3 regions of the Streptomyces sp. NPDC056452 genome follow, and region 2 is predicted to be linked to each of the others. Evidence: predicted binding sites of a transcription regulator. Region 2 holds the regulator's gene; each other region holds the start of a gene.
The links. The regulator HspR, encoded in region 2, represses chaperone genes until heat shock. The targets are predictions, from matches to a motif close to TTGAGNNNNNNNNNCTCAA.
Positions count from the first base shown of each region.

Region 1 (3,275 bases), on a different contig from region 2:
AGCCTGACCAGCTCCATGCGGTCGAGCAGGGCTTCCGGGATGGCTTCGAGCACGTTCGCCGTGGCCAGGAACACCACGTCGCTGAGGTCGAGCTCGACCTCCAGGTAGTGGTCGCGGAAGGTGTGGTTCTGCGCCGGGTCGAGCACCTCGAGCAGGGCGGCGGCCGGGTCGCCCCGGAAGTCCGAGCCGACCTTGTCGATCTCGTCGAGCAGGACGACCGGGTTCATCGAGCCGGCCTCCTTGATGGCGCGGACGATACGTCCCGGGAGCGCGCCGACGTACGTACGCCGGTGGCCGCGGATCTCCGCCTCGTCCCGGACACCGCCGAGTGCGACGCGGACGAACTTGCGGCCCATGGCGTGCGCCACGGACTCACCGAGCGAGGTCTTGCCCACCCCGGGCGGACCGACCAGCGCCAGCACGGCACCGCCGCGCCGCCCGCCGACCACACCGAGCCCGCGGTCGGCACGCCGCTTGCGCACCGCGAGGTACTCGGTGATGCGCTCCTTCACGTCCTGCAGGCCGGCGTGCTCCGCGTCCAGGATCTCCTGGGCGCCCCTGATGTCGTACGCGTCCTCGGTCCGCTCGGTCCACGGCAGTTCCAGGACGGTGTCCAGCCAGGTGCGGATCCAGGAGCCCTCGGGGCTCTGGTCGGACGCGCGCTCCAGCTTCTCGACCTCCTTGAGGGCGGCCTCACGGACGTTCGCGGGCAGTTCGGCGGCCTCGACGCGCGCCCGGTAGTCGTCGGACTCGTCCTCCGGATCACCGTTGAGCTCGGAGAGCTCCTTGCGCACGGCGTCGAGCTGGCGCCGCAGCAGGAATTCACGCTGCTGCTTGTCGACGCCCTCCTGGACGTCCTTGGCGATGGATTCGGCGACGTCCTGTTCGGCGAGGTGCTCGCCGAGCCACTGGACGGCGAGCTTGAGCCGGGCGACCGCGTCCACGGTCTCCAGCAGCTGGACCTTCTGGGCGGTGGTGAGGAAGGGCGAGTAACCGGAATTGTCGGCGAGCGCCGAGATGTCCTCGATCTGCTGCACCCGGTCCACGACCTGCCAGGCGCCGCGCTTCTTCAGCCAGCTGGTGGCGAGCGCCTTGTACTCCTTGGCGAGTTCGGCGGCGGAGCCGGGCAGGGGATCGGGCAGGGACACGTCGATCCGTGTGCCCTCCACCCACAGCGCCCCGCCGGGCCCGCTGGTCCCGGCACCGATCCGTACCCGGTCACGGGCGCGGATGAGTGCGCCAGGGTCCCCGTCCGAGAGCCGTCCGACCTGCTCGACGGTTCCGAGGACACCGGTCCCTGTGTAGTTCCCGTCGATGCGGGGGACGAGCAGCACCTCGGGCTTGCCCCCGCCGGGACGCGCGACGGCCTGGGCCGCCTCGACGGCGGCACGGACTTCCGCATCCGACAGATCGAGCGGAACCACCATTCCGGGAAGCACGACCTCGTCGTCGAGCGGCAGCACGGGCAGGTCGATCGGCGTGAACGCCTGGGACGCATTGGACTCAGCAGTCATGATCTCCCCTTCGGCAGGCAAGTTGAGTTATGTGGACTCAATGCTCCTGAGCTGCCGAATGTTCCCCACCCTGCGTTCGCTCTCAGCGATCACTCTGGAACCCTGCCCCCGCCCCGAGTCGCGCAGACCGTGCGGCGCCTGCCCCTACGGCAGCATTCCGCGTGGCCCGGCCATTCCCGACGGGCTGCCGGCGGGCCGCGGAATCGAACGCCGCCGCCGCTCGGACGGGAGGGTGACACTGCGGAAATCGACTGGTCCCGACCGCGGCGCGTGGGGATGATGAACCGGCCGACCGCCCCACCGCCGACCGGAGACCGCCCCCATGTCCGTCACAGACGCCCACCGCCCCGTCACTCTCGACCGGCGCGAAGGACCGTACGGTGAAGTCGTCCTGCGCGAGCGCGGCGACGACTTCGAGATCATCGCCAACGGCTGCTTCCTCATGGACACCTCCGACGGGCGCTCCGAGCGGCTGCTGATCGACGCGGCGCTCGACGCGCTGCCCGACGGGCGGCCGGACCCCGCCGTGCTCATCGGCGGGCTCGGCGTCGGCTTCTCGCTGGTTCGCGCGGCGGCCGGCGAGCGGTGGGGCCGGATCGTGGTGGTCGAGCGGGAGCAGGCGATCGTGGACTGGCACCTGGAGGGGCCCCTCGACCGGATCTCGGGTGCCGCCCTCGCCGATCCGCGGACCGAGATCCTCCGTACGGACCTCGTCGAGCACCTCCGTACGACCACGGAGCGTTACGACGCGTTGTGCCTGGACATCGACAACGGCCCCGACTGGACCGTCACGGAGGACAACGGAAGCCTCTACTCACCGGCCGGTCTCGCGGCCTGCCTGGCCCGTCTGACGCCCGGCGGAGTCCTTGCCGTGTGGTCCGCACAGCCGTCCGCGGACTTCGAGAAAGCCTTGCGGAATGCCGGATTCCACGCGGTACGGACCGAAGAAGTAGCCGTTGCCCGAGGTGTGCCCGACGTGGTCCATCTCGCACTCCGGAGTGTCTGAACCCCCACCCGGTATCCACAGCCCCGGTATCCCACGGGCCAAGCGGCACAAGGCCGACGATCCGCCTCTCCCGCGGAGGTAACACCTTCACCTCGGTCAACACCCTGCGTAGCCGGGAGCCGTCTTCTGCCTTTACGCTCTGACCGGCACAAGGGATCACCCACGAAATCCACAAGCGATAACCGTGCCTCCGGGGGAATGGCCTCCGCGAGAACGGGCAGGGGCGGGGCGATGGAACAGACACACACCACCCACAACGGCGTCGCGGCCACCCCCGGGGCTCAGCGCCGGGTTCTGGTGGTCGAGGACGACGCGACAATCGTCGACGCCATTTCCGCCCGTCTGCGGGCCGAGGGCTTTCTGGTGCAGACCGCACTGGACGGGCCTGCGGCCGTGGATGCGGCCGAGGCCTGGCAGCCCGATCTGATGGTGCTCGACATCATGCTTCCCGGCTTCGACGGCCTGGAGGTCTGCCGCCGTGTGCAGGCCCAGCGCCCCGTGCCGGTGCTGATGCTCACCGCACGCGACGACGAGACAGACATGCTGGTCGGGCTCGGGGTCGGCGCCGACGACTACATGACCAAGCCGTTCTCCATGCGTGAGCTGGCGGCGCGGGTGCACGTCCTGCTGCGGCGGGTGGAGCGGGCCGCGCTGGCCGCCGTCACCCCGCGCAGCGGCATCCTGCGCCTCGGCGAGCTGGAGATCGACCACGCGCAGCGCCGTGTCCGGGTGCGCGCCGACGACGTCCACCTGAC
Region 1 is NZ_JBHTRI010000037.1:32,979-36,253, forward strand. Features, by position in the region: gene lon (endopeptidase La) at 1-1,514, opposite strand, end outside; gene ACFQ6X_RS29530 (spermidine synthase) at 1,837-2,520, shown strand; gene ACFQ6X_RS29535 (response regulator transcription factor) at 2,752-3,275, shown strand, end outside.
Region 1: the regulator HspR is predicted to act here: its motif matches at 1,537-1,555, upstream of lon (endopeptidase La).

Region 2 (3,275 bases):
CACGGCCGATCGTCCGGAAGGAGGGACGTCGATGAGCACGAAGGACTTCGTCGAGAAGGACTACTACAAGGTCCTCGGCGTCCCCAAGGACGCCACCGACGCCGAGGTCAAGAAGGCGTACCGGAAGCTCGCCCGCGAGTTCCACCCGGACGCCAACAAGGGCGACGCCAAGGCGGAGGAGCGCTTCAAGGAGATCTCCGAGGCGAACGACATCCTCGGTGACCCCAAGAAGCGCAAGGAGTACGACGAGGCGCGCGCCCTCTTCGGCAACGGAGGCTTCCGGGCGGGTCCCGGCGGCGCGGGGGGCAACTTCAACTTCGACCTGGGCGACCTCTTCGGGGGCGCCCCGGGCGCGGGCCAGGGCGGCGGTGCCGGCGGGTTCGGCGGTGGCGGCGGCCTGGGCGACGTCTTCGGCGGACTGTTCAACCGGGGCGGTGCGGGCACCCGTGTCCAGCCGCGCCGCGGCCAGGACATCGAGTCCGAGGTGACGCTCAGCTTCACCGAGGCCGTCGACGGGGCCACGGTCCCGCTGCGGATGTCCAGCCAGGCGCCCTGCAAGGCGTGTTCGGGTACGGGCGACAGGAACGGCACCCCGAGGGTCTGCCCGACCTGCGTCGGCACCGGCCAGGTGTCACGCGGCAGCGGCGGCGGATTCTCGCTCACCGATCCCTGTGTGGACTGCAAGGGCCGGGGCCTCATCGCCCAGGACCCCTGCGAGGTCTGCAAGGGCAGTGGCCGGGCGAAGTCGGCCCGCACCATGCAGGTGCGGATCCCGGCGGGCGTGCTGGACGGCCAGCGGATCCGGCTGCGCGGCAAGGGCAGCCCGGGCGAGCGCGGCGGCCCGGCCGGCGACCTCTACGTCGTCGTCCATGTCGACGCCCACCCGGTCTTCGGCCGCAAGGGCGACAACCTCACCGTCACCGTGCCCGTCACCTTCGTGGAGGCGGCACTCGGCGGGGAGGTGAAGGTCCCCACGCTCGGCGGGCCTCCGGTCACCCTGAAACTCCCGGCAGGAACCCCCAACGGGCGTACGATGCGGGCCCGCGGCAAGGGTGCCGTGCGCAAGGACGGCACCCGTGGCGACCTCCTGGTCACCGTCGAGGTGTCCGTGCCCACAGACCTCGGCGCAGAGGCGCAGGAAGCGCTGGAGGCCTACCGGAAGGCGACCGCGGGGGAGGACCCGCGGGCGGAGCTGTTCCAGGCTGCGAAGGGAGCTTGAGATGGACGGCCGTCGACGCAATCCGTACCAGCTGACCGATGAATCACCGGTGTACGTGATCTCGATCGCGGCCCAGCTCTCGGGCCTGCATCCGCAGACGCTGCGCCAGTACGACCGCCTCGGCCTGGTCTCGCCGGACCGTACGGCCGGACGCGGAAGGCGCTACTCGGCCCGCGACATCGAGCTGCTGCGCACGGTGCAGCAGCTGTCGCAGGACGAGGGCATCAACCTGGCGGGCATCAAGCGCATCATCGAGCTGGAGAACCAGGTCGCCGCGCTCCAGCAGCGCGTCGCCGAGCTCTCCGCGGCGGTGGACGGCGCGGCCGTGGCGATGCAGCAGCGCGAGGCCCAGGTGCACGCCTCGTACCGGCGCGACCTGGTGCCGTACCAGGACGTGCAGCAGACCAGCGCGCTGGTCGTCTGGCGGCCCAAGAGGCCGAAGGACTGAAGACCGGCTGAAGAGGCCCGCCCCAGGGCGTCATGACCCGTTCATGGCCCCAGGGGCGGGCCTCTGTGCTGTCCCGGTGCCGGCCTCGGCGATGCCGGACCGGACGATGAGCGCTCCCAGGTGGGTCCGGCTGCGGGCGTCGAGCGTCTGCATGAGCTTGGAGATGTGGGAGCGGCAGGTGCGGACGCTGATGCCCAGTTTGCGGGCCACCACGTCGTCGACGTGGCCCTCGGCCAGCAGTCGGGCGACGCTCTGCTGGACGGCGGTGACGGGGGCGCCGGGGACGGTTGCGGGGAGCTGCTGGGTGAGGGGGGTGGCCTGCGCCCAGAGGACCTCGTAGACCTGGGTGAGATAGGTGACGAGGGCGGGATGGCGGATTTCCAGTGCTGTCTCCCGTGTGGGAGTGGCAGGGATGTAGGCCACGGCGCGGTCGAAGATGATGAGGCGTTCGACGGTCTGCTCGACGGTGCGCACCTGGAGGCGGTCGGGCGGTATCTCCGCCACATAGTCCTTGAGCCCTGGGCTGTAGCGTGCGGGGTGCTGGTAGATGTGCTTCAGACGGGCTCCCGAGGCGATCGCGGAGCGGGCGTTCTCCAGCCCCTGCCGCATGTTGTGCGTGAGCCTGTTGCCCCCCGGCTGCGCCGTCAGGACCTCCTCCTTGGCATGGGTGGATGCCTCCCGGAGCACGGAGATGATCAGCGACCGGCCTTCGAGCACGGTGATCGCGTGGTTGGGGTCCTCGTCGGCGACGGCCATCAGCGGCGCCAGCGCCCCGGACAGTGCGGAGGTCAGCCGGATCCGCTCGTCTATCTCCCTGGTGATCGGCTGCAGCAGGTGGGCCAGGGCGGCGGACGGCGGGACCGGACGAAGCCACGCGTCGTCGGCCGGATCGGGCTGGACGAGGACCATCTCCAGCAGGCACGGAGCGGAGTCCAGGTCGGCGCGGGGGAGGCGTCCCGCGCGCAGCGCTTCCTTGTACAGGCGTATCGCCGGGTCGCACAGCTCTCGGTTCCCATGCGAATGGGTCGGTTTTGCCTTTTCCACGTCGATTTGGGGCCCTCATTTTTCTGCACTGCAACAAGATGACGGTGGCGGAAGTCCGGCTCCGGGGGAATGGTGGTGCGCCGGGAGCGGATCACTCCTGATCCAGGATCCCTGACTGTGCGATCAGATAGCCGAGTTGGGCGCGGCTGTTGCTGCCGAGCGCGGCGTTCAGTTTGGCCACATGTGCGCGGCAGGTGCGGACATTCATGCCGAGACGACGCGCAATCGAGTCGTCGACGTGTCCCTCGACGAGGAGTTGGGCTATTGCATGCTGAACTCCACTGATGCCGAGCGTCGTCGGGTTGTACTTGACTTCCTCCAGCAGGGGAGCCGCCCGGGTCCAGAGCTGTTCGAAGACCTTGGCCAGGTACTCGACCAGTCCCGTATGCCTGAGTTCCAGGGCGACTTGGCGGTCGTCGGTGGCGGGGATGAACGCGACCGTGCGGTCGAAGATGATCAAGCGCTCGATGAGTTCCTCGAGCGTGCGGATCTCCACGTTCTCGTCCGCTATGCGTTCGGCGTACGCCAGGGTGGCGGGGCTGTGCCGCACGGTGTGCTGGTAGA
Region 2 is NZ_JBHTRI010000039.1:105-3,379, forward strand. Features, by position in the region: gene dnaJ (molecular chaperone DnaJ) at 32-1,219, shown strand; gene ACFQ6X_RS30140 (heat shock protein transcriptional repressor HspR) at 1,221-1,667, shown strand; gene ACFQ6X_RS30145 (LuxR C-terminal-related transcriptional regulator) at 1,698-2,717, opposite strand; gene ACFQ6X_RS30150 (helix-turn-helix transcriptional regulator) at 2,803-3,275, opposite strand, start outside.

Region 3 (3,275 bases), on a different contig from region 2:
GCTCCTTGCCGGTGCCGAGGTCCTTGGCAGCGACGTGCATGATGCCGTTCGCGTCGATGTCGAACGCGACCTCGATCTGCGGGACGCCACGCGGGGCCGGCGGCAGACCGGTCAGCTCGAACATTCCGAGCTTCTTGTTGTACGCCGCGATCTCGCGCTCGCCCTGGTAGACCTGGATCTGCACGGACGGCTGGTTGTCCTCGGCCGTCGTGAAGATCTCGGAACGCTTGGTCGGGATCGTGGTGTTGCGCTCGATGAGCTTGGTCATGATCCCTCCCTTGGTCTCGATACCGAGGGACAGCGGGGTCACGTCGAGGAGCAGGACGTCCTTGACCTCACCCTTGAGGACACCGGCCTGGAGCGAGGCGCCGATGGCGACGACCTCGTCCGGGTTCACACCCTTGTTGGCGTCCTGACCGCCCGTGAGCTCCTTGACGAGCTCGGCGACGGCCGGCATACGGGTCGATCCACCGACGAGAACGACGTGGTCGATCTCGGAGAGCTGGATGCCCGCGTCCTTGATGACGTTGTGGAACGGGTTCTTGCAGCGGTCCAGGAGGTCCGCGGTGAGCTGCTGGAACTGCGAGCGCGTGAGCTTCTCGTCCAGGTGCAGCGGGCCTTCGGCCGAAGCGGTGATGTAGGGCAGGTTGATCGTGGTCTCGGTCGAGGACGAGAGCTCGATCTTCGCCTTCTCCGCGGCCTCGCGGAGACGCTGGAGAGCCATCTTGTCCTTGGACAGGTCCACACCGTGCCCGTTGGCGAACTGCTTCACCAGGTAGTCGACGACACGCTGGTCCCAGTCGTCACCACCGAGGTGGTTGTCACCGTTGGTGGCCTTCACCTCGACGACGCCGTCACCGATCTCCAGGAGCGACACGTCGAAGGTGCCGCCACCGAGGTCGAAGACGAGGATCGTCTGGTCGTCCTTGTCGAGCCCGTACGCCAGCGCGGCGGCCGTCGGCTCGTTGACGATGCGCAGGACGTTCAGGCCCGCGATCTCGCCGGCCTCCTTCGTCGCCTGGCGCTCGGAGTCGTTGAAGTACGCCGGGACGGTGATCACCGCGTCGGTGACCTTCTCGCCCAGGTACGCCTCGGCGTCGCGCTTCAGCTTCTGCAGGATGAAGGCGCTCATCTGCTGCGGGTTGAAGTTCTTGCCGTCGAGCTCGATCTTCCAGTCAGTGCCCATGTGGCGCTTGACCGAACGGATCGTCCTGTCGACGTTCGTGACTGCCTGGCGCTTGGCGACCTCGCCGACGAGCACCTCGCCGTTCTTCGCGAAGGCGACGACGGACGGCGTGGTCCTGGCGCCTTCGGCGTTGGTGATGACGGTGGGCTCGCCGCCTTCGAGAACGCTCACGACGGAGTTAGTCGTGCCCAGGTCGATGCCGACCGCACGTGCCATTTCGATTCCTCCAACTGACTACTTGAGTGGATCTGACTCAAGGATGCATGACACCCGCCCCCGAGTCAAAGGACCTGAGTCACCTGGACTCAACTAAGGTGCTCAGACCCATCACCACCTGGTCTTTTTATCTGATGCACACAAGAACGCGACCCTGCCGCCGAGCGCGACACCCGGCACTCTCGTCACGCCAAGCACCTCCGCCCCACCATCGCATCGTGGGATCGTTCTGTCACAAAATGCAGCGAGACGGTCATAACGGCACGTCACGGATTCCGGGCAGGTGCGATGCAGAACGCGAAGCAGACTGCGGTACGAAGAAGGACGACGCACCCTGCCGCAGCCGCGGCGGCCCGGGCGGCGGCCCGCGCGGCCCGGTTCACGGCGGCGCGACTGGCGGCCATGACCGCCAAGCGGAGCCTGGATCTGGTGCTCGGCTCGGTCCTGCTGGCCCTCGTCTCCCCGGCCCTCGCCCTCGGCGCACTCACCCTCGCGCTCCGGCCGGGCCGCCGCCCCGGAGGCGTACTGAGGCGCGACATCCGGACCGGCCTCGGCGGCCGGCCCTTCGAGCTGCGCTCCCTGCGCACCCGCAGACTCCGCCTCGACCTGCTGTCCCGGCTGCCGCACGTCGTACGCGGGGAGCTCTCCCTGGTCGGCCCGGCGCCCCTCGCACCCGGCGATCCGGCGGCCGGAGGACCGGGGGGCCGTACCTGGCGGCAGGAGCTGCGGCCGGGCCTGACCGGCCTGGCGCAGGTGCGCGCACGTTCCGGAATGCCCTGGGACGAACCCGCCCTCCTGGACGCGCACTACGCCGAGCATCATGGGACAGGACTCGACCTGGCGATCCTGGCTCAATCCGCACGCATCCAGCTGCGCACGGCACTCCACGGGCCCGCCCGGCGGAGGAAGGCTCACCTGAGCGACACAAATCACCGCCTGCCCCGCTACAGCACTGCGGAATAAGTGGATAGTGTCAGCACAGAATCATTAAGTTACCGCTTAGTATCCTACCCTCGCAGGCCCGAGGAGCCCCCAAAATGCAACTCGCCGCGATCATCGTGTCGCTGGTCATCACGGTGGTGGCCGTCGCACTCTTCGGCCGCGCCATCGCGCAGATCTACCGCTATGTGCGACTCGGTCAGCCCGTGCCCGCGGGCACCCGCACGGGTGATCCCACACAGCGCACCATCACGCTGGTCAAGGAGTTCCTCGGCCACACCCGCATGAACCGCTGGGGCATCGTCGGCTTCGCGCACTGGTTCGTGGCGGTGGGGTTCTTCTCGCTGCTGCTCACGATCGTCAACGCCTTCGGCCAGCTCTTCCAGGCCGACTGGCTGATCCCGTTCATCGGCGACTGGCTGCCGTACGAGATCTTCACCGAGTTCCTCGGTCTGATGACGGTCCTCGGCATCGTGACCCTGATCGTGATCCGGCAGCTGAGCAGGCCGGGCAACGCGGGCCGCAAGTCCCGCTTCACGGGCTCGAAGACCGGCCAGGCGTACTTCGTCGAGGCCGTCATCCTCATCGTCGGCCTCTGCATCATGACGCTGCGCGGCCTGGAGGGTGCCCAGCACCACGTGACCAGCTGGGAGCCCGGCTTCTTCGCCTCGTACCCGCTGGTCGCCGCCTTCGACGGGCTGAGCCTCGGCACGCTCCAATACATCACCTACGCCGTCGCGGCGCTCAAGATCGTCACGTCCTTCACCTGGATGATCACGGTCTCGCTCAACACCAACATGGGTGTCGCCTGGCACCGCTTCCTCGGCTTCCCGAACATCTGGTTCAAGCGGAACGCCGACGGCGCGGTCGCGCTCGGCGCGCTCCTGCCGATGACCTCGGGCGGCAAGGAGATCGACTTCGAGGACCCGGGCGA
Region 3 is NZ_JBHTRI010000002.1:323,654-326,928, reverse strand. Features, by position in the region: gene dnaK (molecular chaperone DnaK) at 1-1,402, opposite strand, end outside; gene ACFQ6X_RS03825 (sugar transferase) at 1,691-2,365, shown strand; gene ACFQ6X_RS03820 ((Fe-S)-binding protein) at 2,440-3,275, shown strand, end outside.
Region 3: the regulator HspR is predicted to act here: its motif matches at 1,425-1,443, upstream of dnaK (molecular chaperone DnaK).